One region of the Alteromonas sp. ISO5 genome, then DNA from elsewhere that is predicted to be linked to it. Evidence: predicted binding sites of a transcription regulator. Region 1 holds the regulator's gene; each other region holds the start of a gene.

The links. Region 1 encodes sigma-54, which starts transcription at its own class of promoters, with help from an activator protein. Its sites were predicted from a motif close to GTTGGCACGNNNNTNGNNT; they were not measured.
Region 2: a site for sigma-54 is predicted at 4,644-4,662, ahead of AC2T0J_RS14780 (flagellar assembly protein T N-terminal domain-containing protein). Genes of this name have one in related genera too.
Region 3: a site for sigma-54 is predicted at 5,404-5,422, ahead of glnA (glutamate--ammonia ligase). Genes of this name have one in related genera too.
Region 4: a site for sigma-54 is predicted at 2,597-2,615, ahead of AC2T0J_RS14155 (Npun_F0296 family exosortase-dependent surface protein). Genes of this name have one in related genera too.

What each region holds. Positions count from the first base shown of each region.
Region 1 is NZ_CM176572.1:2,824,255-2,832,204, forward strand. Features, by position in the region: gene AC2T0J_RS12650 (HPr family phosphocarrier protein) at 1-144, opposite strand, end outside; gene rapZ (RNase adapter RapZ) at 144-989, opposite strand; gene ptsN (PTS IIA-like nitrogen regulatory protein PtsN) at 1,014-1,472, opposite strand; gene hpf (ribosome hibernation promoting factor) at 1,488-1,775, opposite strand; gene AC2T0J_RS12670 (RNA polymerase factor sigma-54) at 1,800-3,278, opposite strand; gene lptB (LPS export ABC transporter ATP-binding protein) at 3,346-4,071, opposite strand; gene lptA (lipopolysaccharide transport periplasmic protein LptA) at 4,068-4,640, opposite strand; gene lptC (LPS export ABC transporter periplasmic protein LptC) at 4,609-5,172, opposite strand; gene kdsC (3-deoxy-manno-octulosonate-8-phosphatase KdsC) at 5,169-5,723, opposite strand; gene AC2T0J_RS12695 (KpsF/GutQ family sugar-phosphate isomerase) at 5,723-6,703, opposite strand; gene AC2T0J_RS12700 (calcium/sodium antiporter) at 6,703-7,659, opposite strand.
Region 2 is NZ_CM176572.1:3,312,450-3,320,399, forward strand. Features, by position in the region: gene purL (phosphoribosylformylglycinamidine synthase) at 1-2,182, shown strand, start outside; gene AC2T0J_RS14765 (hypothetical protein) at 2,362-2,499, shown strand; gene smrA (DNA endonuclease SmrA) at 2,547-3,143, opposite strand; tRNA gene AC2T0J_RS14775 (tRNA-Arg) at 3,229-3,304, opposite strand; gene AC2T0J_RS14780 (flagellar assembly protein T N-terminal domain-containing protein) at 3,346-4,527, opposite strand; gene AC2T0J_RS14785 (LPP20 family lipoprotein) at 4,821-5,297, shown strand; gene flgN (flagellar export chaperone FlgN) at 5,572-6,003, opposite strand; gene flgM (flagellar biosynthesis anti-sigma factor FlgM) at 6,015-6,356, opposite strand; gene flgA (flagellar basal body P-ring formation chaperone FlgA) at 6,472-7,206, opposite strand; gene AC2T0J_RS14805 (chemotaxis protein CheV) at 7,352-7,950, shown strand, end outside.
Region 3 is NZ_CM176572.1:322,269-330,218, forward strand. Features, by position in the region: gene AC2T0J_RS01405 (UPF0149 family protein) at 1-249, opposite strand, end outside; gene AC2T0J_RS01410 (Nramp family divalent metal transporter) at 352-1,536, shown strand; gene AC2T0J_RS01415 (MalY/PatB family protein) at 1,582-2,712, opposite strand; gene AC2T0J_RS01420 (response regulator) at 2,752-3,138, opposite strand; gene typA (translational GTPase TypA) at 3,251-5,080, opposite strand; gene glnA (glutamate--ammonia ligase) at 5,489-6,898, shown strand; gene AC2T0J_RS01435 (DUF4124 domain-containing protein) at 6,976-7,482, shown strand; gene glnL (nitrogen regulation protein NR(II)) at 7,624-7,950, shown strand, end outside.
Region 4 is NZ_CM176572.1:3,169,119-3,177,068, reverse strand. Features, by position in the region: gene AC2T0J_RS14170 (S1 family peptidase) at 1-708, opposite strand, end outside; gene AC2T0J_RS14165 (YdcF family protein) at 708-1,544, shown strand; gene AC2T0J_RS14160 (PEP-CTERM/exosortase system-associated acyltransferase) at 1,642-2,454, shown strand; gene AC2T0J_RS14155 (Npun_F0296 family exosortase-dependent surface protein) at 2,659-3,504, shown strand; gene AC2T0J_RS14150 (Npun_F0296 family exosortase-dependent surface protein) at 3,675-4,517, shown strand; gene AC2T0J_RS14145 (FAD-binding protein) at 4,624-6,249, shown strand; gene prsT (XrtA/PEP-CTERM system TPR-repeat protein PrsT) at 6,337-7,950, shown strand, end outside.

The DNA of each region.
Region 1 (7,950 bases):
CACGCTGTTGGCATTGGCTTCTTTATCGCCTTTTTTTAGGGTGATTTCGGCATCAAACTGATTGGCCAGTTGCACTAACTGAGTAGCGGCCCGTGCATGCAGGCCAAGCTTGTTAACAATGGTAAGGGTTTTTTCTACGCGCATTATCGGTTTAACTCCCGGTGACGAATTTGCACATCAGGGTGTTTATCGCCGTATATTTTGGCCAGTGACTGCGCGACAAATACGGAACGATGCTGGCCACCGGTACAACCAATGGCAATGGTGACATAGCTGCGATTATTTCGCTCCAGATGCGGCATCCAGGTATCCAGCAGGTTTTGAATTTGCCAGATAAATTTAGTCACAATGGGCTGTGAACCCAGAAAAGCTTCTACCGGTGAATCCAGGCCGGTAAGGTGCTTAAGATCCGGCTCCCAGTGCGGGTTGGGGAGAAAACGAACATCAAACACGTAATCGGCATCTTTGGGAATACCATGCTTAAAGCCGAAAGATTCAAATACCAGCACCAGCCTGGAACTCTTTTTACCCAGAATACGCTCGCGGATAAGCTCCGCCAACTGATGAATGGATAAGCGGTCGGTATCAATATAGAGGTCAGCCCGCTCGGTGATGGGCGCGAGGAGTTCTTTTTCTGCCTGTATTGCATCAGCCAGGGATTTATTCAGTTTGGCCAGCGGGTGCAGGCGGCGGGTTTCACTAAAGCGCTTCACCAGCATGTCATCACTGGCATCCAGATAGACAATGGTCATCGACCAGGATGAGGGCAGATAGTCGAGAATCTCGACTAATTCATCGGGATCCTTTGGCAGGTTACGCACGTCGATACTCACGGCTACCTGATCGTATTCGTCGACTACGGTATGGGTGAGCGTTGGGAGCAAGTTTACCGGAATGTTATCAACGCAGTAGTAGCCTAAATCTTCCAGGGCCCTTAGCGCAACGGATTTGCCGGAGCCGGAGCGCCCGCTGATAATAATGAGTTTCATGGTTGTGTCAGACTCCCTGCCGGACTATTGTTCAGCCTGGTCGCATAGTGCGGCGATAACCTGTTCCTTCGATTCGGCGTTACGGATCGTTTTTACAATGCTTTTCTGGCTTAACTTACCGGCGATAGTTGCGAGCGTTTGCAGATGCCCTTCGGTTTGGTTTTCTGGCACCAAAATGGCAAAAAAGATATCCACCGGTTTATCATCAATGGCGTCAAAGGCAATAGCCGGGGTGGTTGTTACTACCACAGCTGTTACTTTGGAAAGGTTAGCCAGTCTGCCATGGGGCAAGGCTATGCCATTACCAATGCCGGTGCTACCCATTTTTTCCCGGCTGAGCAGGGCATTGAGGGCGTCTTCTTTTTGAATTTCGGCGTTGGTTTCGGCAGCAATATCACTGATGATTTCTAAAATTCGTTTTTTACTGTTGCACTGGACCGCACATTCAGTGCGATCCAGGCTAACTAAGGCTTGAATATTCATAAGGTTAAATTGGGCCTAGTGCTTTTTGAGCTTTTCCTTATGCTTTATTACCTGGCGATCGAGTTTGTCGATCATACTGTCTATCGCAGCATACATATCCTGATTTTCTGACGAGGCAAATACTTCCGCTCCACTTAAATGCATCGTGGCTTCGGCTTTTTGAGTAAGCTTTTCCACGTTGAGGATCACATGCACATTGGATATGTGATCAAAGTGGCGCTCCAGTTTAGTAAACTTGGTATCAACATAATTACGCAAAGAATCGGTTATCTCGATGTGATGACCTGTAAGATTTATTTGCATAGTTCGTCTTCCTTATATTTCGGCCTAAATAAGGCTCTTGCGTTGGTTAGACGGTGGAATCGACAAGGATTCCCGGTATTTTGCTATTGTTCGCCGGGCAACTTTAATACCTTGATCGGCCAACAATTGAGCAATTTTGCTGTCGCTTAGTGGTTTACTGGGCTTCTCGGCGGCAACCAGTTTTTTGATCAGAGCGCGGATGGCAGTGGATGAACATTCTCCGCCAGACTCAGTGGCTACGTGGCTGGAGAAGAAGTATTTCAACTCAAAAATACCGCGAGGGGTGTGCATGTACTTTTGGGTAGTAACCCGCGAAATGGTGGATTCATGCATATCGACCATCTCGGCTACGTCATTGAGGACCATAGGCTTCATCATTTCCGGGCCGTGTTCGAAAAAACCCATTTGCTGCTGCACAATGCAGTTAGCTACCTTGAGCAAGGTTTCGTTACGCGACTCCAGACTCTTAATGAACCACTTGGCTTCTTGCATGTGCGAGCGAATAAACTGGGAATCTGAACTGTTACGGGCCTGGCGGCTCATGGCAGCGTATTGTTGATTTACGCTCAGTTTTGGCAGACTGTCCGGGTTAAGTTCAACCACCCAACGACCTTTTTTCTTGGTGACCGATACGTCAGGAATAACGTACTCAGGTTCCTGGGTAATTAGCGCACTACCTGGACGCGGATTAAGGGTTTGCAATAAGCGCATCGCTTCTCGCAAATCGTCTTCCTTCAGGCGTGACTTACGCATTAAGGTGCGATAGTCCTTGCTGCCCAGCAGGTCGGCATAGTCTTCGATAAGGATCTTTGCTTCCTTGAGCCATGGCGTGTCGGGAGCAAACTGTTTTAACTGGACCAGTAGACACTCCTGAGGGGTACGTGAACCTGAGCCAATGGGGTCAAACATTTGAATCCGCTTTAGTACGCATTCAATTTCGTCGGCTTCAACCGGCTCTTCCATATCTTCAGTATTGACGCTCTGCAGGATATCTTCAACTGTTACCGTTAAATAGCCTGATTCGTCAATTGAGTCGATAATCGCAATGGCGATTGCGCGGTCTACATCACTGAAGGGCGTCAGGCGCATTTGCCAGAGCAGGTGGTCCTGGATGTTGTCGGTAGTTTCACCCTGAAAAACCTGGTCATCGTCATTTGAAGCCGGGCCAGGCGCAGGCGCCGATGATGCTGAGTAATATTCATCCCAGGTGCTGTCGATAGGGAGTTCATCGGGCAGTTCGTTTTTCTCGAGCGCCTCGTTGGTGTCCATGCTGGTCTCGGTACTGGCCGTTGCGGCGGCATCGGCTTCAGCATCAAGCTTGCTTTTCTCTATAGTATCGTTGTCGCTGGTGTCATCAACTTCCAGTAACGGATTCGAATCGAGTGCTTCCTGGATTTCCTGTTGTAAATCCAGGGTAGAAAGTTGCAGCAGTTTAATCGCCTGCTGCAATTGTGGCGTCATAGTAAGTTGTTGACTAAATTTGAGCTGTAAAGATGGTTTCATCTACTTCTGTTCTTAACGCCTTGCTTGTTATTGATGGGGACAAAACATGTTGTCTTTATGTATCTAACTATAGCCTGAATTGCTCACCCAGGTATACATCCTTGACCTTTTGATTACTCAAAACCTGTTCCGCAGTGCCTTGGGCGATTAATTCACCCTGACTGACAATGTAGGCTTTTTCACAGACGTCAAGGGTTTCCCGTACGTTGTGGTCAGTAATCAGAATACCAATTCCACGGTCACGAAGATGTTGTATGATCTTCTTTATATCATTAACCGAAATTGGATCAACTCCCGCAAAGGGTTCATCGAGCAAAATAAATTTCGGATTGGCTGCCAACGCCCGGGCAATTTCTACCCGACGCCGTTCTCCTCCCGACAAACTCATCCCTGTACTATTACGTATATGGTTGATATTGAATTCATCAAGTAGGGCATCCGCTTCATTTTGCTGTTCGGCAGACGAAAGGTCCTTGCGTGTTTGCAATATTGCCATGATATTGTCAAAAACCGTTAACTTTCTGAAAATAGAGGCTTCCTGGGGTAAATACCCAATCCCATTGCGGGCACGTTCGTGCATGGGCTGACGGGTCAGATCCATCTCGTCGATGCGAATATCGCCTTTATCCAGCGCCACCAGGCCCACAATCATGTAAAACGTGGTAGTTTTGCCGGCGCCATTGGGGCCCAGCAGGCCAACTATCTGGCCGGCAGACACCTCAACACTGACATCCCTTACTACCTGCCGGGACTTATACGACTTAGCTAAGTGGGTGGCGGTTAGGGTGGTCATTCGTTTTCATTATCCTGTTGGTCGCCCGTGTTGTCACGGGCCTTGCTTTCGTCGCGCACGGCTTCAATGTCTTCCAGACTAAATACGGTGCGCACCCGGCCATCCTCACTGCCGCTGCCGTCACCGGTGGCTTTAAGTTGTTCTTTTTCCATGTCGTAAACGATGGTTTCACCTTTTACCACACTGGTATTCTGATTTAATTCGGCATCGCCAGCCAGAGAAATGGTGCGATTAGCTACTTCATAACGGATTTCAAATGCGCGGGCTTCAACTACCCGGCCATCGTCCAGGGTCTGGCTGTAGACAGCAGGTTTTCCGGTAGCGATAAATACTTCCTTGCCTTTGCCGCCGCCGGCTTCTACTTCAACCCGGTCGGCCTTAATGCTAAGTGAGCCCTGGGTAACCTGCACATTATCAATCAGAATGGACTTTTTATTTTTACCATCCAGGAACTGCGACTCGGAAAACACCTCGATGTCTTTTTTGAAATCAGATTTGGCTGCCAGCACCACGGCCGGCGATAGTGCCAGCGACAGGCTAGTTAGCAGGGGAATAAGTCGTTTGCACATGATGATTCAACTCATAAGTTTTATTCAATAGGTTGGCGCGAAGTCCGTTACTCAATATCAGGAAATCAGGCCCCGAAATTTCCACCCTGGCTTCGGACACCATGGTTTGTTGGTCCAAATCTATCTCAAGGTAGTCAGTGGTTACCCGCTGCACAAAGTCAGCCTGGTTTTTACTTACAATAACTACGTTATTTTCCAGTTGTATCATATTGTTATCATACAACGTACCTTCGTCGGCGACTACCTGCCAGGGCGGCTCGTCAGACTCCTGGTAAATCGTATATTGCGGTGCTAAAAACAGCACAAAGCCTAACTGCTCGTAGTTTTCCATGGTGGATGAAAATACTTCATGCACGCGCTGACCTTGTTCATTATATAATGTGGTGGTCAGGTTACGGGCTTTATAACTCGGTGTAATGGCCAGCACATCCTGATCCGGGGTGATCACCGGATCTTCGGCCAGAAAACCGGGCAGGTAAAGCAATGTGGCCAGAATAAACAGGCAGGCAATGCTCAGGCCTACTTTACTCATACACTGGCTCCTAAAATACCGTGTAAACTATCATTGGCTTGCAGCAGGGTGTCACACACTTCCCTTACCGCACCAAAGCCGCCCGGTAGGGTGGTAACCCAGTTTGCCTGCATAATAACCTGTGGATGGGCATCCTTCACCGCAATGTTAACTGCGCTGTGCGTAAACATGCCGGTATCCGGCATATCATCACCAATTGCTGCCACCTGTTCCCGGGTAAGTCCCAGTGAGGCGATTAATTCAGCCAGCGCGTCGGCTTTGTTTTCTTCACCCTGGATAATGTGAGATACCTTTAATGATGTCATACGGTCCTTAACGATAGCTGAACGTCGGCCGGTAATTACTGCCACTTCGACGCCGGCATTAACCAGTGCTTTAACGCCGTAGCCATCGCGGGTGTGAAAGGCTTTTAATTCTTCGCCCTGGTTACCCAGATAAATGCGACCATCTGAAAATACGCCGTCGACATCGCAAACCAGCAGCTTAACCTGTTGCAACTGCTGGTAAAAAGCCTCAGGAAGTTCAGTATACAGGGTTTTTACCAGGCTCATCACAGTACTCCGGCTTTTAACAGCATGTGCATGTTAAACGCTCCCACTGGCTGGTTGTTTTCATCAACCACCAACAGGGCGCTGATTTTATATTGCTCCATTAAATTGAGTGCTTCTACAGCAAGGTCTTCACCATGGGAGGTGATACAACCACGGGTCATCACTTCTTCTACGCGCGTATTATGAATATCCGCCCGGGCATCCAGCAGGCGGCGTAAATCGCCGTCGGTAAATACACCCAGCAGGTTACGCTGCGTATCGGTGATACCGGTCAGTCCCAGGCCCTTGCGGGAGATTTCCAACAGTGCCTCAGACACCGTTGCCTGCTCGGGGACCAGCGGGATTTCATCACCAGAGAGCATAATGTCCGCCACGGTGAGCAGCAATTTGCGGCCCAGGCTGCCACCAGGGTGAGATAGAGCAAAGTCATCCGAGGTAAAGCCGTTGGCGTCCAGCAGAGCAACAGCCAGAGCATCGCCCATTACCAGCGTAACGGTGGTGCTGGTGGTTGGCGCCAGGCCCAGCGTACAGGCTTCCTGTTCTACACCAATGTCGAGTACCACGTCGGCATGTTTGCCCAGGGTACTGTCGGCGCGGTTGGTCATGGCAATCACCGGGACATTCAGGCGTTTCACTACGGGCAACAGGTTGAGTAGTTCACCGGTTTCGCCTGAGTTAGAAATGGCTAACAACACATCGTTTGAACCCAGCATCCCAAGATCGCCGTGATTGGCCTCACCCGGGTGCATAAAAAATGCGGGCGTCCCGGTACTGGCAAGAGTGGCGGCAATCTTGTTACCCACGTGACCGGATTTACCCATGCCACTGACCACCACCTTGCCCTGACAGTCTTTAAGTAGCTCGCAGGCTTTCACAAAGCGTTCATCAAAGCGCTCGCCCAGCGCGGCAATCGCGGCTTGTTCGATTGTAACAACGCGCTTGGCCGATTCTATAAAGGAAGATTGTTGTTGTGACGTCATTAGGCAAATAACCAATACTGATAAACCAGGTAGCAGCCTGCTAGCAAGGCCGCCTCGACACGATTGATTTGTCGTGTCCCACGGAAATTAAAACTAAACACTAATAATAGCAGGGTCAGTCCCAGCATCACCAGCGCATCCCGGTGGGCGGCATTTTCATCAAGCACACCCGGCGCAATAAGCCCCGGCATACCGAGCACCGCCAGCAAATTAAAGATGTTCGACCCGATAACGTTACCCAGGGCGAGGTCGTCTTCTCCTTTCAGCACACCGGCCACACTGGCCGCTAATTCTGGCAGGCTGGTGCCCAGAGCAATTATGGTTAAGCCTATTACCAGATCGCTCATGCCGAAATGTCGGGCGATATGAACGGCGGAGTCTACCATAAACTGGGCGCTCAAGGGCAACAGGACCAGCCCCAGGCCTATCCACATAACGGCATGGGAGGTTTCTACTGCGTCAGGAATTTCATCGCTGGTCTCATTCATCAGCGGATCGCCTTTATCGACCAGTAGAGAAATCCAGGCCATTCCGGCTAACACAAAAACAAACAGTAAAATAAGAATAATGCCTTCCAGGGAGGATAATTCGCCGTCAGACAGGAAATAAACGGCAATCAGGTTGATGATCAGTAACAAAGGGAATTCGCGTTTCAGGGTAGTCGACGACACCAGTAAGGGCTTTATAAGGGCGGTGATGCCAAGCACCAGGCCAATATTGGTAATATTCGACCCCAGTGCATTGCCTACTGCGGTATTGGGGTTACCGTTGATGGATGCCACCGCAGAGACCACAATTTCTGGTGCAGAAGAACCCATGGCCACAATCGTCAGGCCAATCATCATGGGAGATATGCCGATGTTCTTGGCCAGGGCAGAGGCGCCGAAAACAAATTTGTCGGCACTCCAGCTTAGTACCGCAAGTCCGGCCAGAAAAATAGCTATCTGAAGTATCACAAAAAAGCCTGCATCCATCGAAAGTTGTATTCTCGCAAAAAAATACGCTTATTCCTATGTTTAGCCTGCGAGAAAAACGCCTAAACACGGTCTTATTAAAAGTAGAGCGGTAATTAACCCGTGAACTTTATAAACGCCCAGGGCGTTTTAATGACTAAAGAGGAAGCTTTTCTATACGGAAGTCGCATCGTCATGGAACGTATGCTTGTGTAGAGTGTCACAGAGATAGCTGCGGTTACATCTGGTAGCAGTTGGCAAGTAATTGATTAGTCTTCGAATTAAGCACTATGT
Region 2 (7,950 bases), 490 kb from region 1:
CGAGCGCGCACCTTTTGCTGTTATTGGTGAAGCTACTGAAGAACAACACCTGTTATTGAATGACGAGCATTTTAATAATCAACCTATCGATTTACCGTTGGAGGTTCTGTTAGGCAAACCACCTAAAATGCATCGTGATGTGGCCAGCGCCACGCACAGTTCTGCTGAACTGGATTGCGCTGAAATTAGCGTTGCCGATGCCGCCGAGCGGCTGCTGCGCTTACCGGCCATTGCCGAGAAAACTTTCCTAATCACTATTGGCGATCGTAGCGTAACCGGTTTGGTGAGCCGCGACCAGATGGTGGGCCCGTGGCAGGTACCTGTTGCGGACGTTGCAGTAACAGCATCGGCATTTGACACCTATCATGGTGAAGCGATGGCGATGGGTGAACGTACCCCGGTAGCCTTGCTCGATTACGCTGCCTCGGCAAGACTGGCAGTAGGTGAGTCAATTACCAATATCGCTGCCGCCCACATTGGCGACATGAAACGCATTAAGTTGTCGGCGAACTGGATGGCGGCAGCCGGACATCCGGGTGAAGACGCGGGCTTGTATGAAGCGGTTAAAGCGGTGGGTGAAGAATTGTGCCCGGCACTGGGTCTGACCATTCCGGTGGGCAAAGACTCCATGTCGATGAAAACCGCCTGGCAAGACAACGGTGAGGATAAGTCGGTCACAGCACCGCTGTCACTGGTGATCACCGCATTTGGTGCGGCGACGGATATTCGCAAAACTGTTACCCCTCAATTGCGCACCGACAAAGGCGAGACGGCCTTATTACTGGTGGACTTAGGCGCAGGTAAAAACCGGTTGGGCGCCAGCTGTCTGGCCCAGGTATATAACCAGTTAGGTAAAACGCCGGTTGATCTGGATGCGCCGGAATTACTGCTTAATTTCTTTAACGCCGTGCAGGCATTACTGGCAGACAACAAACTACTGGCCTATCACGACCGCTCTGACGGTGGTTTATTTGTTAGCGTAGCTGAAATGGCCTTTGCTGGTAAAACCGGTGTGAGTGTGGCGCTTGATACGCTGGGCGATGACGATCTGGCGGCGCTATACAGCGAAGAGCTGGGGGCGGTAATGCAGGTCTCTGCTGGCGATGTGGAGAGCGTTGTTGCGGTATTCGCGGCCAATGGTCTGGGTGAGATGGTGCATAAAATAGGTATATTAAATACCACTGATACCATCGAATTTACCCGTGGTGGAGCGGTTGTACTTAGCGAAGCACGAACTACTTACCGTGCAATGTGGGCCGAAACCACACACGCCATGCAACGTTTACGGGATAACCCTGAATGCGCAGACGAAGAACATAAGGCCAAACAAGACGGCAGGGATCCTGGCTTGCACGCCAAACTGAGTTACGATATCAACGATGATGTGGCTGCACCTTATATTGCTAAGGGCATCAAGCCACGCATTGCTATCCTGCGTGAGCAGGGGGTGAACTCTCATCTGGAAATGGCGGCAGCCTTTAGCCGGGCCGGGTTTACGGCCATCGATGTACACATGAGCGATGTGCTGTCGGGTGCCGTTGCGCTGGAAGACTTCAACGGCCTGGCGGCCTGTGGTGGCTTCTCTTACGGTGACGTGCTTGGCGCTGGTGAGGGGTGGGCAAAGTCCATTCTGTTCAATCAGCGTGCCCGTGAACAATTTGAAGGTTTCTTCCACCGCGACGATACCTTCAGCCTTGGGGTTTGTAATGGTTGTCAGATGCTGTCTAACCTTAAATCTCTGATCCCGGGAACAACTCACTGGCCGCACTTTGTCACCAATAAGTCAGAGCGCTTCGAAGCACGGGTTGCCATGGTTGAGGTTCAGCAATCCAAATCGGTATTGTTTGCCGATATGGCGGGCTCAAGAATGCCGATTGCAGTCTCTCACGGCGAAGGTCGAGCTGAATTTGCCACAGAGGCTGATCTGCAGTCTGTGCAGGGCAAGGTAGCACTGCGGTATGTGAATAACTACGGTGAAGTTGCGACACAGTACCCGGCAAATCCGAATGGCTCACCGATGGGCATAACCGGGCTGACTACCGACGACGGTCGTTGTACCATTATGATGCCACACCCTGAGCGGGTATTCAGAGCTGTCACGAACTCATGGCGTGCTGATGAGTGGCAGGAAGACTCACCGTGGATGCGAATTTTCCGCAACGCACGGCGTTTTGTTGATTAATTTCAAAAAAATGACGGTAAGGTGTCAAATATTTGTCCAGACACCTTGCCAGCGCCCTTCTACTGCATTAAAGTAGTGCAAGCAGTATGGAATGCTGTGTGGTTACAAGGACTTGTAGGGGATGAGTTAACATCGCTGTGCTCAATTTTACAGTGGTCTAGAAATAATAAGAGACGAATATGAATCGTTCTTCAAAAGGTTTCGGCTTAACCGGCGTGGCTGTTGCAGTGCTGCTTATGATCGTTACAGCAGCGTTTGGAACCTCCGCCCAGTCAGCTGAAACAGCTACCGAAGTTCAACAAAATACCTCTAAATAATTAATAAAAATTAATTAGTTAACGATAATTATGTCATTTATGGCAGGTTATCGTTTTGCCTGCTTTTCGCGATTTATCATCTTTTGGTTAGGGTGTTTCTTCAATAACACATAAGTAGCACCAAGCCCGCCATGCATAGGTTGGGCGGTATGAAAGGCAATCACGTTATTAAACTGCGGCAGCCAGTGATTTACGTAAGATTTTTTCAAAGCGGGGAAGGGCTGACTTTGCTCTCCCTTGCCGTGTTGAATCAACAAGGTTCTCACGCCACGTTCATGGGCAGCATTGATTTTTTGATACAGCGTTACGCTGGAGTCCCGCAATGAGAGCCCTGCCAGCGAAATTTTTTGCTCTATAGGATATTTGCCCTGGCGCAGGTTCTTATAAACACCATCCTGTATTCCGGCCTGCTTAAATTCAAGAAAATCGTCCGGCTTGACCGGTTTCACCCCTTCAAAGGTTAACGGACTTTCTTTGGGCTTCTGAGCCAGTAAGGCCTCCCGGCGCATTTGTTTTTCGATAGCTTGCTGGGTTTGCTGGAGATGAACCTTGTCGTCAGATTTTATCGGTTTAACATCACCGACTTGTTGCAGGAAATCCTGAAAGGTATCCGGTTGTTCAAAATCCTGATCGTCGTCCCACATAAATCCCCCGACCACTAAGTTTCTTATTAGTATTACGCGTGACTGGCGTTAAAGTTCAGTACTTATCGAAGCTGTAGCAATTGGTTGGCGTCCCCACCGCGACTCGAACGCAGATCTAAAACTTAGGAGGTTCTTGTTTTATCCAGTTAAACTATGGGGACACGAAACGCTATTATAGATAGGCCTGCGAAAATCTAAAGCCCTAACGCTTGGCAACGAAGTCGTTTGGCTGAATATTGGCCAGAAAGCCCTCTTCGGCGGCTTTCACCCTTGCGTTATCGGCGTAGGCTTCGACCACCGTCACCTCTTCAGGATACAGGTGATACTGGGTAAATTTAACCCCTCGATAGTCGGTAACTTCCTGAATCTGATATATCGACAGGGTATCGCCGGGTTTCAGGCCGTGCTGGCGACCCAGTGAAACACTCAGCTCATTGCCGCCGTTGATACTGATCACCCGTCCTGTTGCCGGGACGCAGGCCAGTGTCGAGTCTACATCGCTTTGTAACTGGCGTAGTTGGTTTTGCAGGGCCTGGCCGTAGGCGCTTTGCCAGAATTGGTTGGAAGACGCATCGAGTTGCGCGAAGCGATCGAACTCCCATTCCGATTCGGTCTCATAAGTTTTATCTAACAACGGTGCACCGTTAATACCGTCGATAAGCTCCACTTTCAAGCGAAAACTCCGGGTTGCCGTGTCGTCTCGCCAGAAAGCTAACGTATTGCTTGTTGGCCGGTAAACACTGAGATCCTCAATCACACCGGTGAGAACAAACTGACTTTTGGTTTGGGTGGCGAGGGCCGTGGCCTGATCGCGAATTTGTCTGGACTGCCAGTGCACCACATAGGGTTCGACGCTGCTGATCACAGCATGTTGTGCTGATTGATCGAATTCGCGTTTTAACCGGGCGGTGACCAAACGACCCAGCTCCTGAACCTGACCATCCTGAGCATGCTGGCGCTCAAGTAGCGGGAAGTAACTAGTGGCAATGGTTTTGCTGAAGGGGGCGGCGGAGCATTGTTGTTGACTGGGGAAAATGTCAGCACGGATCCGCACCGTTACCGCATTTTCATGCCAGGTTTCTGAGATAAGCTGTAACTGGCGAATTTCTCCGGATGCGCTGACTTCAAGGCGATCATCGTTGAGTAAGCCATCAGTGAGCTGCTGAACACTGCGCACCGAAGCGCCGGCGAATAACATTGCCTGACGCAGTGCTTCTTCCGTAGCCTGATGTTTCGCCTGGACCTTATTGCCGTTTAATACCACTGATTGCCCCTGGGTTTCATACCAGACGGCATAACTTTGCCCAGTGAGGGCCAACAGCAGGCAGGTTATCGCCGACAAAAAGGCGGTTAGCCGGGTAATCAGTGTGTACATTGTCTTCATTGCTATTTCTCTCACCACTTACTTTGCTGTTGCAATGCGCTGTTCTTCGCTGGCACTGTCTTGCTGCGACCTTGGTACAAAAAGCCCCTGATGACAGGAGCGGTATGCAAGGTGTCAATCCAATGACTCGCCAAGCCTTTGTTGTATGAAGCTTTGCATATATCGTTCCCAAAATTCATTCGGTCATTGGGCATAAATATTGCTATCGTTTGACAAGTACATAGTGATTGTCCGCCTTGCCTCGCACGGCAGGCAATAGCACTGTTCAGACTGCACAAAAATACGGTGGTTTTATGACGGTTTTAAGACACATTAACAAGGCGCTTGGGTTGTTTGGCTGCCTGTTTATTATCAGTGGCTGCACATCCATGTTCGATAAGCATGTCGAATGGGAAACCGTTGCACCTGACGAATACCCGGTGCTAACCGCGGTGGGGTATGCACCAATAGCATCACAGCATGGTGGCTCCGAGTCAGAGAAAAATATCATGGCAATGAAAGCATCAAAACTCGATGCCTACCGTGAACTGGCTGAACAGGTCTACGGGCAACGCATAAATGGCCAACAGTCACTGGCTAACATGGTTGTGAACAATGCGCAGTTGCAGGCCTCCGTTGAAGGAGTGATCCGCGGCGCAAAGGTAGTGAAAGCTTATCCGGTGGGAGAGGATACCTACGCAACTGAGTTGGAACTCGACATGCAGCAGGTGTATAACATTTATGTGTCGACAGCCCGGCCACAACGCTTAAAAACAGTGAAGTATTATTAAGAGAATTCCGGTTGTTGAAAACTTCTTAACAGCGCTGGTTTAGCGCTTATCCAGCGCTTTCACTCAGGGAGAGGTGAGGTAACATGGAACTCGTTATACGCCCGTCAGGAATATTGCCGTGCTCTGTCACTCAGTGCTTCGTTTTTTTACGCTAAATTCACTGCTTACCCGTCGGTTAACGGCGGAAGCCAATATCTGTTGGGAAACTGGTGGACAAATGGGGCAGATAACCTAATCAAGTTACCTGAAGAAAATCAGTAGAACAGTGAGACACTTAAGCGCTGACGCCTTTACCAGAAAAGCCGCCTTTCTTTTTACCAGCTTTATCGTAGGTCAGGGACTCTTTGGCCCGCACATCCATCATCAGGTTACGCAAATGAACCAAACGTAACTGACCTTGCTCAACGGCAAGCTGGTTAACTTCGGTACAATACTGGCACTCGCTGAGCAAGTTTTTTGCCTGGTCGATATGGGCCTGAATGTCCTCGGTGAGGGGGGCTTCTTGCTGAAGCGTCTGCAACTGTGGGTTAATGGCATCGTCGAGGTTTTGGATAGCACCGAGCAATTGTTCTTTTTCTTTGAGCAGCGTCATTAACGCTTCGGCATCCCTGGAGCTAATCAGATGCAACTCCTTGTCCAGCATCGCCTTGAGTGATGCAAGATTGTCAGTCTGTTGCGTTAATTGATCAGTGAGTGTTGCCGTCATTATCTGTTACTTCAGGATTTAAACCCAAAAATCTCCGATTCCAGGCGTGCGATCTTTTTCGCCAGTGATTGCGGATCAACCTTGTACTCGCCACTTTGGATGGCTTTCTTAAGCTTATCGACTTTCTCCTGGTTCACAGGCGCTTCGGCACTTTTCTTCTGTACCTGATTTAATTGCTGTGCAGATTGAGTCAGCGACACTGAGTCCTGACGCGGCACATTAGTAGCCTGAGCTACAGATGTGGCCGCTTGCTGCGCAGCCGTCTTATTTTGTTGTGGCTGTTGCTGGCTGTTGACCTTGTTGTTGTCAACAGGCGCTTTGGGTAAGCCATTGTTTATGTTGTTAATTGCCATAATTAATTTCCACTACCTTTTAGACCTCAATATATATATCGGCTGCAGGCAGAATTTCTTTAGGCTCAATTGCGTATTTTTCACATCAAAAAACGCGGTATTTATAGCAACCTTATCACAAATTCACCACGACTTCCTGGGTGCTGGCAACTTCAGCAATGACAGACTTGTTAGAACTGCTGTTCACCACTTCAATGGTGTCGCCAATCACACCATCCTGACGGGCGATGCCAGAGGTTTTTACCTTCATAGCACCCGCGTTGGCGCTAATGGTGATTCTATCACCTTTACAGATAAAGCATAGCATATTACTTTGCACCGGCTGACCTTCTCTGACCCGGTATTTCAGCCGTGCTCCTACGACGTCATTCAGTGACGTGAAAGGAGTGTGCCGCAACTGCTTAATGTCGACCTCAGCGAGCGATAAATGGCTTGCCGACAGGACTGTATCCGGGCTAATCATACTGGCCGTGACGACGATAGTGCGGGTGCGGGTCACTTTGGCACTGGAAAATAAATACCAGTTGTTGCTATCACAACTTACCCGTACATTGAGATATGACTGCTGCAGCGTGGCAGGATCCACATCAAAGCTAAAAGGTACCGTGCATTCTGGTATATTAATGCGACTGTCTATGGGCGTTACTTCGACGCTTAAATTATCCGCCAAATCGGTTTCCCGGGTCGGCGCCAGACGGTTTTCCAGAAACGCTTTAACCGCATTTGTCAGGCGCTCGTGCGGCGTGCTAGCGTTTTGTTGGGCAATTGCGTCAAAGTGAGCTAAGGTGATACCTGTAGTCAATATGAAAGCCAGGCGCGCAGGCAAAAGTAATGTTTTCAATATTTTCATGTTCAGATGTTTTCATTTTGACTATTATTAAATATAAATCAGCGAGTTTTGCTAATCAGAACAGCCGCGACAGTTTATTGACGCCACCTCTGTTAAACAGGAAACACGCAAACTCTATGCCCACATTGAAATATCGAGGTGAAGTATGTCTGGAATTTTAGATTCGGTTAATCAGCGCACGCAACTGGTCGGCCAGAACCGGCTGGAGTTGTTGCTGTTCCGCTTAAACGGTCGGCAGCGATTCGGCATTAACGTGTTTAAGGTCAGAGAAGTGCTGCAGTGTCCGGCTCTCACATCTATGCCAAAGCTCAATCCCTTGGTACGAGGCGTTGCCCATATTCGTGGCCAGACCATTTCGGTTATCGACTTAAGTATGGCCACTGGCGGCCGTAGAATCGAAGATCTCAAAACTTCCTTTATTGTAATCGCAGAATACAATCGCTCAGTTCAGGGATTCCTGGTAGGTGCTGTTGAACGCATTATCAATACCAACTGGGATGCCATCATGCCGCCGCCTCAGGGAACTGGCCGTGCCAGTTACCTCACAGCGGTTACTGAAGTCGAAGGTGAACTGGTCGAAATTCTCGACGTTGAGAAAATTCTTAATGAGATTTCACCGCTGAATACCGAAGTTAGCCAGGAAGTGGCCTCTACGCTGAATACCGATGCCCATAAAGATAAGATTATTTTTATCGCTGATGATTCCTCGGTAGCGCGAAATCAGGTGAAACGGGCGTTAACCAC
Region 3 (7,950 bases), 2.5 Mb from region 1:
GCGCTCATCTTTACGCATGCTGTCCAGCGTATCCCGTAACCGGCCCATCAGATAATCGGCCAGTTCATCGGCCTGATGCTTGCTGATAGCGGTGTTCGCATTCGCGCGGATTAACCAGGGCATCCACTGCTCAGGCATAGGGATTTCCGGGCAGGCTGCTACACCAAAAATGAGCCCTTCCAGATATGCCTGTTCAGGTAATACGGCAACCATTGCCAATTTTTCATAGTCAGTCCTGCTGCCAACCATGCCATTCCCCTAAGATACTAAATGGTGTTAATGTACTTTGACACAGAGCGTAATAGCTCACAGCACTTGTGCCCGTACATCAAATAATAACAAGAGTGTAACATGTCGCAACGCCGAACCAAGTCAGGGTTTATTATTGCCGCCGCCTTTATCGGCCCCGGCACCGTTTCCACGGCCAGTCTGGCCGGTGCTAACTTTGGATTTCATTTGGTCTGGGCTTTAGTATTCTCCGTGCTGGCCACCATTATTTTGCAGGACATGGCGGTAAGACTGGGCTATGCCACACGCTCAGGTATGAGTGAGGCGTTACGTACGCAGATTACCAATCCGGTTGTCCGTGCGCTGCTATCTTTGGTGGTTGTCGGCGCAATTGGTGTCGGTAATGCTGCCTATGAGTCGGGCAACCTGACCGGTGCCGCCATCGGCCTGAACAATATTGCTGGCATTGGCATCCCGGCCTGGAGCTGCCTGCTCGGTGGTTTAGCCATCGTGCTGCTAGGAAGCGGCCACTATAAACTAATCGAAACCGTTCTGGTAATGCTGGTTGCCATTATGGCCATGGTATTTGTCGTCACCTTTGCGGTCAGTGAGCCAGACTGGAGAGCGATGGCAGACCAAGTGTTCGCGCCGGTGGCCTCCATGAACAGCATTACCACCATTCTGGCTCTGATCGGCACCACCATTGTGCCCTATAATCTGTTTCTGCATGCTAGCCTGATCGCACAAAGTGAACAGGATAGCTCGCAACCTGCCGGCTACTATCGTCGTCAGTCAGCGCTGGCCATTGGCGTAGGCGGTCTGATAACCCTGTTTATTATGGCCACTGCCATGCAGGCTTTTTACGGACAGACCGAGGCGCTAAATGCGGGTAATCTGGCAAAACAACTTGCGCCGCTGTTAGGTGAATTCGCCGAACTGTTTTTTGCTCTGGGTATGTTTGCCGCGGGCTTAACCAGTGCCATTACCGCCCCCCTTGCGGCGGCTTATGCCGTTACTGGTGCTTTAAACAAACCGTCTGACATGCGTGGTAGTTGGTTCAGGGCGGTCTGGCTCAGTATTATCCTTATCGGCGTGGGGTTTACCTTAAGCGGCACTAAACCTCTGCTGGCTATTATGTTTGCCCAGGCTGCTAATGGCTTGTTGTTACCCATTATTGCCCTGTTGCTGTTATTTATGATGAATCGCCACTCGCAGTTAGGTTTGTTGAAAAACCACTGGAGTGCAAATGTTGCCGGGCTGATTGTGGTGGGCTTAATTGGCTGGCTTAGCTGGCAAAAACTTATGTAGGTAACGGGACCCGGATAGCTACCGGGTCCCAACCAAGAAGCGAAACTAGCTGCTTAATCGGTCGAGAATATCTTTAAGCATGGCGCGGCTGCAACCAAAGTTGATCCGGAAGAACCCAGACTCACCAAAATCACGGCCCGGAGACGGTCCGACGCCTTTGCTTTCACACCATTTAAGCACATCTTCCACCCCCAGTCCGGTAGCATCAATCCAGGCCAGGAAGGTGGCCTCTGATGACACCACTTCAAGGCCATCAATGGCGTTGATACGCTCAACCAGATAATCGCGGTTGCCGCGCAAATAGGCAATCTGCTCAGCCAGCCAGTCATCACATTGCGTAAAGGCCGCTGCAGAGGCCACCAGCCCCATGACATTTGCCCAGGGCACAATCCCCGCGGCCCCCTGGGTAAACTTGCGGCGCAAAGAGGCATCCGGAATAATCGCAAAAGAGGTGCCAAGGCCAGCCACATTAAAGGTTTTACTGGCCGCCATCAGGGTAACACTGCGCTTAGCCAACTGTTCAACGCGGCCGGCCGGGATATGATGCACGCCCTCTTCCAGAATAAGATCGCAGTGGATCTCGTCAGAACACAACGTCACGTTATGGCGGGCACAAATATCCGCAACAGCATCTATTTCTGCCGCTGTCATCACCGAGCCAACCGGATTCATCGGATTACACAGAATCATCAGCTTACAGAGCTGATCCGCGGCCTGTTCTTCCAGCGCAGTCAGGTCGATGGTCCAGCGTCCGGCTTCCCGTTTGGTGGGAATGTCTATCCGCTGGGTATTATTCAATCCCGGCGCTGCCAGTAAGGGCGGATAATTAGGCGTTTGAATAAGTACCTTATCACCCGGCTCACAATAGGCTTTAATGGCCACGTTAAAGGCCGGTACTACGCCAGGAGTCCAGACTATCCAGTCGGCTTCGATGGCCCAGTCGTGCTTATCTTTAAGCCAGCGCATCACGGCCTGATTTGCAGGCTGATGCTGAGCCGGTAGTGAGTAACCTAAATTGCCGTACTCGGTTTGTTTCTGAATCGCCTCAAGAATAGGCTGCGCACAGCGAAATTCGGTATCGGCGACCCAACAGGGAATGACATCCTGCCCCGCGTATTTTTGCCATTTGAAAGACCAAAAGTCACGACGATCGGGGGTATTATCAAATTGACTCAATGTTGCTACCTTTTAATTCGGAGAAAGCGGCATACACCACTATTTTGCATATGACGACATAGTTTGCTTGATCAGACCAACCAGTTTTTTGCGCACAATAGGCTTTACCAGATAGGCAACCGCACCTAATTGACGGGCAAGCAATTTGGTTTGTCTGGATTCATAGGCGGTCATAAAGATGAAGGGAAACATTAAATCTGCCGATCGAACGTCCCGCAGTAAGGCCAGCCCATCAAATCCGGGCATCACCATATCACTAATTACTATGTCGAGTGAATCGGATGTTTGTTTAAGCAGGAATTCACGCGCCAATGCACTGTTGGAAAAGCTAACAACATTTACCGGCAGCTCAGACTCCAGTGCATCAACGATGAGTTCAAGCGTGATTTCGTCGTCGTCAATGACAGCGATATTAAGTGGTTGCATGATCCATCTTTAAAAAAATAGTCTGACTATAATTTTAATAGAAAAAGGCCGGTTGTGTTAACAACCGGCCTTTTTACTTGAACCATTCAACGTTTCACTTGCAAGCAGTGAATTACTTTGGCGCGCGTGATGCCCGCTTACGGTCGTTTTCGGTCAGCAGCTTCTTACGAATACGAATGCTTTCTGGCGTGACTTCTACCAGTTCGTCTTCGTCGATAAACTCAAGCGCCTGTTCCAGTGACATCTTCACCGGCGGTACCAGGGTTTGCGCTTCGTCAGTACCGGAAGCACGAACGTTAGTCAGCTGCTTGCCTTTTAACGCGTTTACGGTCAGGTCGTTGTCACGGCTGTGAATACCGATAACCATTCCTTCGTAAACTTCTACGCCGTGTCCGATAAACAAACGACCACGCTCCTGCAGGTTAAACAGGGCGTTAGTCAGCGCTTTACCGTTAGCGTTGGCAATCAATACACCATTCTTACGCTTACCAATTACGCCGCCTTTATGCGGACCGTAGTGGTCGAATGAATGGTACAGTAAGCCTGAGCCTGAGGTCAGTGTCATAAAGTCAGTCTGGAAACCAATTAAGCCACGGCTGGGGATCATAAAGTCGATACGTACACGACCTTTACCATCCGGTGACATGTCGGTCATTTCTGCCTTACGCAGACCCAACTGCTCCATGATAGAGCCCTGATGCTGCTCTTCACAGTCAATGGTCAGCGTTTCAAACGGTTCCAGCAGCTGGCCGTCTTCTTCTTTGATGATTACTTCAGGACGTGATACCGCCAGCTCGTAACCTTCTCGACGCATATTCTCAATCAGGATACCTAAATGCAGTTCACCACGGCCTGATACGCGGAATTTATCCGGATCGCTGGTTTCCTCAACACGCAGAGCAACGTTGTGTACCAGTTCGTCCTGCAGACGCTCAAGGATATTACGTGAAGTCACGTATTTACCTTCTTTACCTGCAAACGGCGACGTGTTGACCTGGAAGGTCATGGTGACCGTTGGTTCATCAACGGTTAACGCCGGTAAGGCTTCAACAGTGTTGATATCACAGATGGTGTCAGAAATTTTCAGCTCACCCAGACCACTGATAGCGATGATATCGCCAGCAGTCGCGTATTCTACTTCATGACGTTGCAGACCAAGGTAGCCATATACCAGGCCAACTTTACCGTTACGCTTCTTGCCATCCGCGCCAACGATAGTCACCTGCTGGTTAAGCTTTACGCTACCACGCTTAATACGGCCAACCCCGATTACACCCACGTAGGAGTTGTAATCAAGTTGCGAGATCTGCATCTGCAGCGCGCCTTCGATATCAGCATCCGGTGGTGACACCTGATCAATGATAGTCTGGAACAGCGCCGTCATATCTTCTGCTGGCTCATCAGCGTCCAGTGACGCCCAGCCATTCAGTGCTGAGGCATAAACCACCTGGAAATCCAGTTGGTCGTCGGTGGCGCCCAGGTTATCAAACAGGTCGAAAACCTGATCCATTACCCAGTCAGGGCGCGCGCCAGGTTTGTCGATTTTGTTGATTACCACAATCGGCTTTAAACCCTGGGCAAATGCTTTTTGCGTTACGAAACGCGTTTGCGGCATAGGGCCTTCTTGCGCATCAACAAGCAGCAGTACCGAGTCAGCCATTGACATTACGCGCTCAACCTCACCGCCGAAATCGGCGTGTCCGGGAGTGTCTACGATATTGATGCGGTAATCGTTCCAGTTGATGGCGGTGTTTTTCGCCAGGATGGTAATACCACGTTCTTTTTCAATATCGTTAGAATCCATCACGCGTTCCTGTGCCTCGCCTCTGGTTTCTAAAGTACCAGACTGCTGCAGCAGTTTATCTACCAGGGTAGTTTTACCATGGTCAACGTGCGCGATGATCGCGATATTTCTTAGCTTATTGATGTCAGTTACATTCATTGAATTTCAACCCGCAAAACGCTCCCACGCAACATCATTACCGATGCAACAAAGAGATTTTGCAATTTTCTCGTACAGATAAAAGGAAATGAGCGCGGATTGTACAGAAATTCTCACTGCATTGCGCCTGTTTTTTTATGTTTAAAGAAAAATTAATCTGTTGATTAAGCCCGCTGGCAGTGAAAGAATGCTAGAGGGAAACAAAGCGTTATCGCCGCGTCCCTCTGCACCAAAAACAAGCGCAAAATCACCATAATAGTGCAGAACGAGTTATGCAAATTGACGACAGCCCGGAATATTGCGTTGTTCAGCCTTTACAAGCAGCTGGCATGAATATCGCTTACGATTTTTCCACCTGACTGTTCGGCTCCCCGAACATCAAATTTACGAAACAACCTGGAGGACACGATGTCAATTGAGAAGGCATTAGAATTACTTAAATCAAGCGAAGCCAAGTTTGTAGACCTTCGCTTTACCGACACTAAAGGTAAAGAGCAACATGTCTCTATCCCTGTATCATGCGTAGATGACGATTTCTTCGAAGAAGGTAAGATGTTCGATGGCTCTTCAATCGCTGGTTGGAAAGGAATCAACGAATCAGACATGATCCTAATGCCTGACGCTGCAACTGCCGTTATTGACCCGTTTGCTGAAGAAACACAGGTTAATATTCGTTGCGACATCGTAGAGCCTTCAACTATGGAAGGTTACGACCGCGACCCACGCTCTATCGCACGCCGCGCTGAAGAGTTCCTTAAGTCTACCGGTATCGGTGACACCGTGTTATTTGGCCCGGAGCCAGAGTTTTTCCTGTTTGATGACATCAAGTACCACACAGATATGTCTGGCTCAATGTACAAAATCGACTCCTCAGAAGCAGCGTGGAACTCAGGCTCTGAATTTACTGATGGCAACATGGGTCACCGCCCAGGCGTTAAAGGCGGCTATTTCCCGGTACCACCAGTAGATTCAGCCCATGACCTGCGTGCTGCGATGTGTATGGTAATGGAAGAAATGGGTCTGGTTGTTGAAGCTCACCACCACGAAGTGGCAACGGCTGGCCAGAACGAAATTGCTTGTCAATTCAACACTATGGTTGCCAAAGCTGACGAAATCCAGATCTACAAGTATGTTGTTCACAACGTAGCTCACGCTTACGGTCAGACAGCGACCTTCATGCCTAAGCCACTGGTTGGTGATAATGGTTCAGGTATGCACTGTCACCAGTCTATCGGTAAAGATGGCAAAAACATCTTCGCTGGCGACAAGTACGCAGGTTTGTCTGAAGAAGCGCTGTACTACATCGGCGGTATCATCAAGCACGCCCGTGCTATCAACGCTTTCGCTAACGCATCGACTAACTCGTACAAGCGTCTGGTACCAGGCTTCGAAGCACCGGTAATGCTGGCATACTCTGCACGTAACCGTTCAGCTTCAATCCGTATTCCTTACGTAACCAGCGATAAAGCGCGTCGTATCGAAGTACGTTTCCCTGACCCGACTGCTAACCCATACCTGGCATTCACTGCCATGCTGATGGCGGGTATCGATGGTATTAAGAACAAAATTCACCCTGGTGATGCAGCGGATAAAGATTTATACGATCTGCCGGCTGAAGAAGCACTGGCTATCCCAACGGTTGCAAGCTCACTGGAAATGGCGCTTGAAGCACTGGATAACGACCGTGAGTTCTTAACTGCTGGCGGCGTAATGTCTGACGACATGATCGATGCTTACATCGAACTGAAGATGGAAGAAGTCACCAAACTGAACATGACAACTCACCCTGTTGAGTTCGACATGTACTACAGCGTATAAAACGTTGTATTAAGATATATACCCAAAGCCCGCCTCGCGGGCTTTTTTTTTACCCGTAAATCACTACAATCAAAGGCATGCTGAGATTATTTTTAATGCTTAGTTTGTGTGTCACGCCAGGCTACGCTCAGGAAATCTACAAAGTTGTCAACAAAGACGGCTCGGTGACCTATACCGATAAACCGGTAGTCAACGCAGAGCCGGTCGAACTTGGCCCGGATAACCGTATGAGTCTGCCAGCGCCGCAACCAGTCCGGCCTGCCACAACTACCAGTACGACCAGTCAACCCAAGCCGGTTATCGAGGTGGTTAGTCCGAAACCCGAGGCCACAGTCCGCAACAACGCCGGTAATATGACCATAGCCGCAAATGTGCGTAATGCAGACAAGCAAGGAAAATTTAAGCTCTTCATCAACGATACCCTGGTAAAAGAACAATCCAGTGCGGTGTTTCAGCTACAGGGAATCAACCGCGGTGCCCACACATTTTATATCACCCATACAGACAATACAGGCAAGACTCTTGCATCTACCTCCCCACAAACTTTTTACCTGCATCAGGCATCACGTTTAATCAACAATTAGTAAAGTGGTTATTACAGTGCAAGCTAGGGATCCCGCGCACCATGGGGGGTCAATCAGACTTTTAATCGGAAAGTCATTGCACATCTGATAGCAGACTGAAACAATAAGGCACCATTTTGGTGCAACTGGAGAAAGCCCGGCATGCACGCCACGCCGTTTGATACCAATAACTTGCTCGAAAACCTCAACACAGTGCTGGTTGTAATCGATAACTCACTGCGTATTGTGTATGCCAACCATGCCGGACAGGCATTGTTTGCAACGGGCACCAAGCAACTTTACGGTCAGCCGCTGGCTGATTTCTTTGTGCCAAACACCATCAACAAAGCCAGGCTCCGCGCCGCTTTTCGTCGCGGTGAAGACTTTACTGAGAACGAAATTAAGTTGTACTTTCGCGATAACCGGGTAGTGCTGGCCGATTTAACGGTAACCAATCTCAGCACCGAAGATGGCCCCACACTGCTGTTC
Region 4 (7,950 bases), 340 kb from region 1:
AGCGTATGAAATTCCTGACGGTTTACTCAGCACTGATTCTTTGGTCTCGGCCACAAACACCTTATTAATGATCCCGACCACTGTTCCTGAATCGCTGAGATACATTGGGCTACCGCTGTTTCCAGGATAAGCCGTGGCATCCAGTTGGTATATCAGAAAGACTTTTTGCAGCCGATCCAGCATATCTATAGATAACTGCTCAGAACGTCGGGCAGGAATAGCGTCAGGTGTTATTGCGGCAATCATCCCTCTGTGAGTAGCGGGATATAGCCCTAAAACAGCACCAATCGGAAACCCGGTGAAAGCAATATGAGTACCTTCCGGCTGGAACTCATCAGGAGCGATGGTTAGCGGGGTTAATTGTGTATCTATTTTCAGAATGGCCAGATCATGAGCCGGATCGATTTCTACCACTTCCGCTCTGAAAGTTTTGGTATTTTTCGCATTCCCTGCAAAAACCGCCCTGTATTGAACAACATCCGGATTCAAAGGCGTTGAAACGACGTGATAGTTCGTGGCAATGTAATGCCCGTCCCCAATAACAAACCCCGTTCCCTGCAACTGGTTGGCCGGGGAGTTCATAGGCGTAGTTAATCCCACTCCAACCACAGAAGGTTTTACTTTTTTAATAACCTCCACCATAGACTGATTTGCCTGAAGTGACGCAGGTAGAATGATACATAACAAAAACAGACAGATATTCTTCATTGCAACTCGCTTTTAAATCATTGAATATTGTAGCCTGGTTATCAGGGACCGAGCTTGTGGATGTCGACACACTAAAATTCATTGTAAAACAACTTATTTCACCTTTAGTACTTTTTTTCCTTGTACTGGCGTTAAGCATATTCAGCCATTTCACCAAAAGGTTACGTCGTTGCGCACGTCCGCTGCTGGCCATAGCTTGTTTTTGGTTACTACTCTCCAGCCAGTACTTTTTTAGTAACTGGTTACTTGCTCCACTGGAGTACGCCTACCCGCCGTTAAAAAAAACCGACAAAGCCTGGCATCAGGTAGAATATATATTTACACCTGGTTGTTACTATTATGGCAACGATTTACCTGCAGCCAGTAACTGGCATCAGTGCTCACTTTCCCGCTTAACGCAAACAGCGATAATGGCAGGCTACAAAAATAAACCCGTCATTGTTACCGGCGGTAATTTTTTACGCGATAAAGAAATCGTCTATGCAGATAGAGCCAGGCAATTTCTAGCGACCCTGATTCAATCAGAAATCACCGCGATACCAATAGGGCATAATACGCAGCAGGAACTCCAGGCATTATTCCAACAAACCGGCGATATCTCCATCGCGGTGGTTACATCAGCAACCCATATGCGCAGATTACTGTATCAGGCCAAGGAGATTGGCTTTAACCATTTAGTTCCGGTCCCGGTTGAACATCTCAGCCCCCCTACCTATGATGTGACGCTGAACATTCCCTCAATTGCCAGTATTTACAACACCGAAAGAGCGCTTTATGAATATATTGGTTTGCTTTATGAAACCGGAGACTGGCCGATAAGGAAAGAGAGTTATTAGTCTAAATAGCATTACGTGTACATTTTTGGTGCTATTATTAAGAAACAAGAGATGAGGCGCATTAATATGCTACCTATAAAGTTAACAACTGGCCCCTATGGAAGAGGTAACGGTGTTTAAAAGTACTGGCGCGAAAATTACCAAGCTATGGCAGTCTTACCAACGCTTACGCGAGGCTACGGCTATATCAAAACATTTTTCTACCTTTTTGACGCCTGTAGTCGCTAATGCAGAAGAGCTGCAACATGAGGTCTTTAAAATCAGGCATAATGTTTACTGTGAAGAGCTCGGCTTCGAACCGCTAAGACCAGATCAAATGGAAAAAGATGAATTTGATGCTTTTTCTCAGTATTGCCTTATTAAACACATAGGCTCGGAAGCCTACGCGGGTACGGTCAGATTAGTTACTCCGAGAGAGGAAGGGCAACTTCTGCCGCTTGAGAAATATTGCCTGCACTCTATATCTCATGATGAATTTACCCCAAAGCACTTTGACCGTCGTGAAATCTGTGAAATATCACGACTGGCCGTGCCGGCGCATTTCAGACGCCGGGCAATGGATAAATTTGCCGGGGCTGCTACCGGTGCGATTAACGAATCAACGTATTCAGAGGCAGAATTGCGTTGTTTTCCGTTTATTGCTATCGGGCTTTATCTCTCAGCTGCATCTTTGGCGCTTACACAAGGCATACAACATGCCTTTGTGATGATGGAACCCCGTTTAGCCAGAAGTATGCGTTTTCTGGGTATTAAGTATATTAAGATCGGCCCGACGATTGAATATCATGGCCAACGGGCTCCATACTATATTAACGCTGAGATCCTACTTCGTGACCTGGCTCCGAGCTTCAAATATATGCTCCGCGACATCCAGATTCAGGTGAATAAACAGATCAAGGAAGAAAGTTAACAGCTTTAATTTGCGGTTCAATTTACACACGTTTAGAGCGAATCGCGAATTAGTAGAATCTGATGTCAAAGAATTTTACAGTCTTACTATCCACCCCCTCACAAGAAACACTTAAACCTTTGTAATAAAAGAAAAAACAAAAAATGGCACACCACATGCATTGTTTTGTTCGTGGTAACTTTCTTAGTACAGAGGACAGTAAATATGAATAAATTTTCTAAACTGACAAAAGCGTTGTCTCTGAGTGCAATCATCGGCTTAGGTTTCGCTGGTGCGTCTAACGCAGCAACAATTAATTTTAACAATGGTGTAGCGGCTTCTGATGGTTCTGGTTTAACCAGTCAGTACATTGACCCTATTAACGGCGGTCTGCCAGATTACTTCATTGAAACTTTTGACCAGGCAACAGGCGTTCCAGGCTTCCCTGGTTCAACTGCATACACCGATCCTGGTTTTGAACAAGACTGTGCGGTTAATAGTGTTAACGCTAGCCCAATCGGAATAAGTGTAACCGGCAACACCAACGAAATTGGTGTTCGTCAAGGTCTTTTGCCTACCCAAGCAGCTCCACCTGCAAACGACTCTACTTGTTTTGGTTATCTTACAAACAATGGTTCGGGTACTGCTTCAGTTGAGTTTGATTACACTAATTTACTGGATTTCTACAGCAACTTAGCGGGTAACGGAGTTCAACTTGGTATTACTTATCTTGGTTTTTACTGGGGTTCAGTTGACACGTTTAACGATTTTGAATTCTACTCTGGTGGTTCTTTAGTAACTGAAATCAGTGGTGTTGATCTTCTTAACCAATTTGGCGGTTCATCTGGTAACCAACAGGCTCCTAGCTCAAATACTTACGTAGAGATAGAGTTTTCGATTGCTGAACAGTTCGACACATTAGTTATCAATACTTCTGGCGTGGCTGGTGAGTTCGATAACATCGTAATCGGCCTTAGCTCTCGTGAATTGCCAGTTCCAGCTCCAACAGGACTTGCACTGTTCGCTTTTGGCCTGGTTGCTCTTGGCCTGAGATCTCGTTTAAAGAAATAAACGAAAAAGAAAGTTACCACGAAAAAGTCGGCCTAAGTGCCGACTTTTTTTACACTTAAAATTACACATTACTACATCAAAATTTAAACTGATGAATTTTTGAGCATTTTTTTATTGGTCTGGAAAATGCATTGCTCCTATCGTTGGTGACATTAACAAGGAGCGACTAAATGAAACGTATTCCCCTCGTCACTAAATCCCTTTTATTCAGTGCCGTACTGGTTTTTAGTGTATTAAATCAATCTACTGCAGCAACTATCAGCTTTGGAGGAGCCAATGCCTCAGACGGTTCGGGCCTTACAAGCAGCTTTATGGACCCCATTAATGGTGGTTTATCAGATTATTTTATAGAAACCTTTGACATCGCAACGGGCGATCCACTTTTTCCGGGATCAACTGACTACACCGTGTCTGGTTTCGAAGACGAATGTGCAGTAAACAGTCTGAATAGCAGTCCAATTGGTGTTTCTGTTATGGCAAACAGTAACGAAATTGCTGTAAGGAAAGGCTCCGACCCAGAAGTGGCAGCGGCTCCAGCAAATGACAACACTTGCTATGGCTACGCCACTAATAATGGCAATGGCGTTGCGAGTATTTCTTTTGACTATAGTAATTTGCTTAACTATTACAGTGCACTTTATGGGTCTTCTGCCCAACTTGGTGTAACTTATCTAGGATTTTACTGGGGTTCTGTAGACAATTTTAACGACTTTAATTTTTATTCTGGCGGCTCACTCGTTTCATCTATTACAGGCGCGGAATTGCTCACAGCACTAGGAGGAAGTTCAGGCGACCAGTCAGACCCAGACTCAAATGCCTATGTAAATATAGCCTTTTCGATTGCTGAACAATTTGACACACTAGTGATCAATACCAGTGACATTGCTGGTGAGTTTGACAACATAGTTATAGGCCTAAGTACCCGTGAAATACCGGTTAGTACTCCAGGCACTTCACTTATCCTTTTGATTGGAATGGCTATTATTGCACTTCGTCAATTAGGTAAAAAGTAATTAATTAAAATCTCTTTCATTGAAAAGCCGGCTTTATGTCGGCTTTTTTGTTATTTCACGCTATAGTCTAGTTATATAAATCCACCTCTAAGCAACCTGATCATATATGGATATTCACAATAAACTGTCACTCATTTGTCAGCCTGGTATCGCCACTCTTATAGCCTCAGAGGAAGCGACAAGCCAATACGGTATCAATACCTTCGGTAAACCACAGCAGTTTTCCGGGGCAATCAAAGTGATAAAGGAGTCGGCTATCCCCCAACTACTCAAGCTGGCAAACTCAGAAGGGTTTAAACTGCATCCGGTTAGCACCAATAATAACTGGGGTTACGGCTCAATTTTAGTCGATAACGCGCCGGTTTATTTGCTAGATTTGTCGCCGTTGAACACTATCACACCGACCGATAGAAACCTCGGACTCATTACAATTGGCCCAGGTGTCACCCAGCAGCAGTTACACGACTATCTTGTTGAGCAAAACTGGCCCCATATGGTACCAGTAACAGGTGCCGGACCTTCATGCAGCCTGTTGAGCAACGCCCTTGAAAGAGGTTACGGCATCACACCTCATACTGACCACTTTTATGCCTGTAATGCTTTAAAGGCCTATATTCCTCACCCTGATCTATGCGAGCAACAACTTTCTTCAGCTGTATCAGCACTGGACCTCAGTGGCAATGATTTCATCGATAAAACCTTTAAATGGGGGTTGGGCCCCTATGTAGACGGTTTGTTTACCCAAAGTAATCTTGGCGTAGTCACAGAAATGACATTAAGACTGGCTAAAAAACCTTCGTCTTTTTGTGCATTTTACATTCAGATTTTTGAGGGTGATCACTTTGCTAACGCAGTCTCTTTTATCCGGGATTTACTTGAGTCTCAAGCTGGCATGGTTGGCTCTATCAATTTAATGGATAAAAGACGTCTGGTATCCATGACGTGCGAAAACCCCAACGTCGACCAGAGCCCTATCGAGCCATTATCCGATGAACAAGTAAACAAACTAGCGTCTTCCAAACGACTCCCCGAATGGATGATTGTTGGTTCAATTTATGGCGACCAACCAGTCGTCAATTTTGTTAAAAAGTACATCAATAAAAACGGCAAGCAACTTGGCCGGATACTCTTTTCTGACTCTTTATTACTGAAATTTGCACATCAGTTTGTACGTCTTCCTCTTAATTTCATTCCTGCTTTTAAAGACGTGAAAAGCCAGTTAACTTCGCTCAATGAAGGTATTGATATCATGCTCGGAGAGCCGAATCAGGTGGCCTTGCCCCTCCCCTACTGGCGCAATCAATCTGCTAAAGGCGACAAGTCCCGCCCGCTTAATCCCGCCGCAGAAAACTGTGGTTTACTGTGGTATGCGCCGCTGATCCCCATGGACCCTGATGCTTTAAATCAGTTTGTTTCATTTGTCCGCTCAACCATGCTCAAATACGGGTTAGATCCGTTAATAACCTTTACTAATTTAAAGCATGACTGTATCGATTCAACGGTTCCTTTGGTGTTCAATAAACAGAGCGATGAAGAAGAACATAAAGCACTCAATTGCCTGCACGAATTAATTACTGAGGGATGTAAACAAGGATTCGTTCCTTACCGATTACCCATCCATGAACAACAGAAACTCGACAAGTCAACTTCGTATTGGCAAACCATAAAAGTATTAAAGAAAGCCATGGACCCCAATGATATTTTATCGCCTGGCAAATACGATTCACAGTAATGAGTCCTTTGGGGTATAGTCAGAGTGAGACCAAACTGGTATCTTTGCTTGCAGTATGAGGTATTTAGCCATAAGGAATGGATGCGAATGAAACGGTCCACAGCACTAATGTGTGTATTGTTTTTAACAGCTTGCACACCGAAATCAGCTGACGAGCAAATTGTAGAAGCTAAACGTCTGGTGTTAGAAGGCGAAAGAAATGCAGCTATTGTAGAGTTAAAGAATGCAGTAGTAACAGAACCTAATAATGCCAATGCTCGTTTCCAACTTGGTATGCTGGAATATCAACGAGGCTTATGGGAAGAAGCAGAAAAAGAGTTAAGGCGCTCCCTTGAATTAGGCTTCGACAAACGACAGGCATATCCTTTTTTAATTAAATCAATATTTTATCAAAATGACTTTCTTCGAGTGCTCAATGAACTGGAAAGCGCCCCAGAATTTTCGGACACTCAGGTAATAAGCACCATTTCCTTATTTGAATATCTGGCTAAATTAAAAAGTGGTGAACAAGGCCCTGTCATTCCAACAAAGCGTCTACAGAACGAAGAGTTGTTGATTGCTCAGGCTTATCAAACACTTGAATCAGGCAAGCCGCAGGTTGCTAAAAATATTACAGAGCAATTTATTAGTCCCGAAGTAGAGCCTTTCGAAAAGTACCTTTTAACAGGGATGATTGAGTCTCTAATGGGTAATCATGTAGAAGCAATAATTGCCAACACCAAAGCTCTGGAGATATTTCCCACCTATCACGTGGCGCGATTTATGCTCGCAGAACAGCTTATTGAAGATAAGCAACTCAGCCGCGCAGATGAAGAAATTGATAAACTACTTGCTCTAAACCCTAACAGCGGTCATGCGAATTACCTAAAGTCTCTGGTCAGTTTCTATCAGAATCAGTACGAGCAAGCTTATAATCTGGCCACCCTTGCTTTGCAGCACAAGGCTAAACCCGCGCTTGCAAGTTTCATCGCTGGTACCAGTGCCTATTACACAGGTCGACTCGAAAGTGCTTTACGGCTTTTGTCTACTGCTGCGACGACACTGCCCCCTTCTCACCCAGTTCATAGAATGCTCGCACAAGTTAAATTGGAGCTAGGCTACGTAAATGAAGTTGCAGGTAATTTAGACGAACTGAATATTGAGCCCGGTCAAGGGGCTGAAATATATAGTCTGGCCGCACTGCAAAAGTTACAGCAGGGAGAAGACGCAGAATCCCAAAGCTTACTCAAAAGAGCGAAAGCGCTTGACCCCAACAATCCCGTTAGCCTATTAAGAGAAGGCTATATTCTGCTTGATGAAGGTAAAGACGGCGCTTCTGATTCACTATCCCGAGCATTAGAACTTGCACCGGATCTTAGCGAAGCGTGGATTCTTTTAGCGCAAGCTAAGTATGAGGAAGAGGGGCTGAATTCAGCGCTAGAAATCGCCAATCAATGGGCCGAACTAAATGAACTGAATGGCGAACTATTAAGAGGAATCATCTATTTACGTCATGGTAATGAAAAGAAAGCTATAGAACATTTCACTAACCTGGTTAAACGGGATCCGGATAATGCGGGTGCAATTCGATACCTCATGATTGGTGAAGCTCGCTGGGAAAACTTTGATAAGGCAATGGAATACGGCGACAAACTATTAGAGTTAACCCCAAACAATCTGCAAAACCTGATTGATGTTGTTAATATTAAGATAGCTATGGGT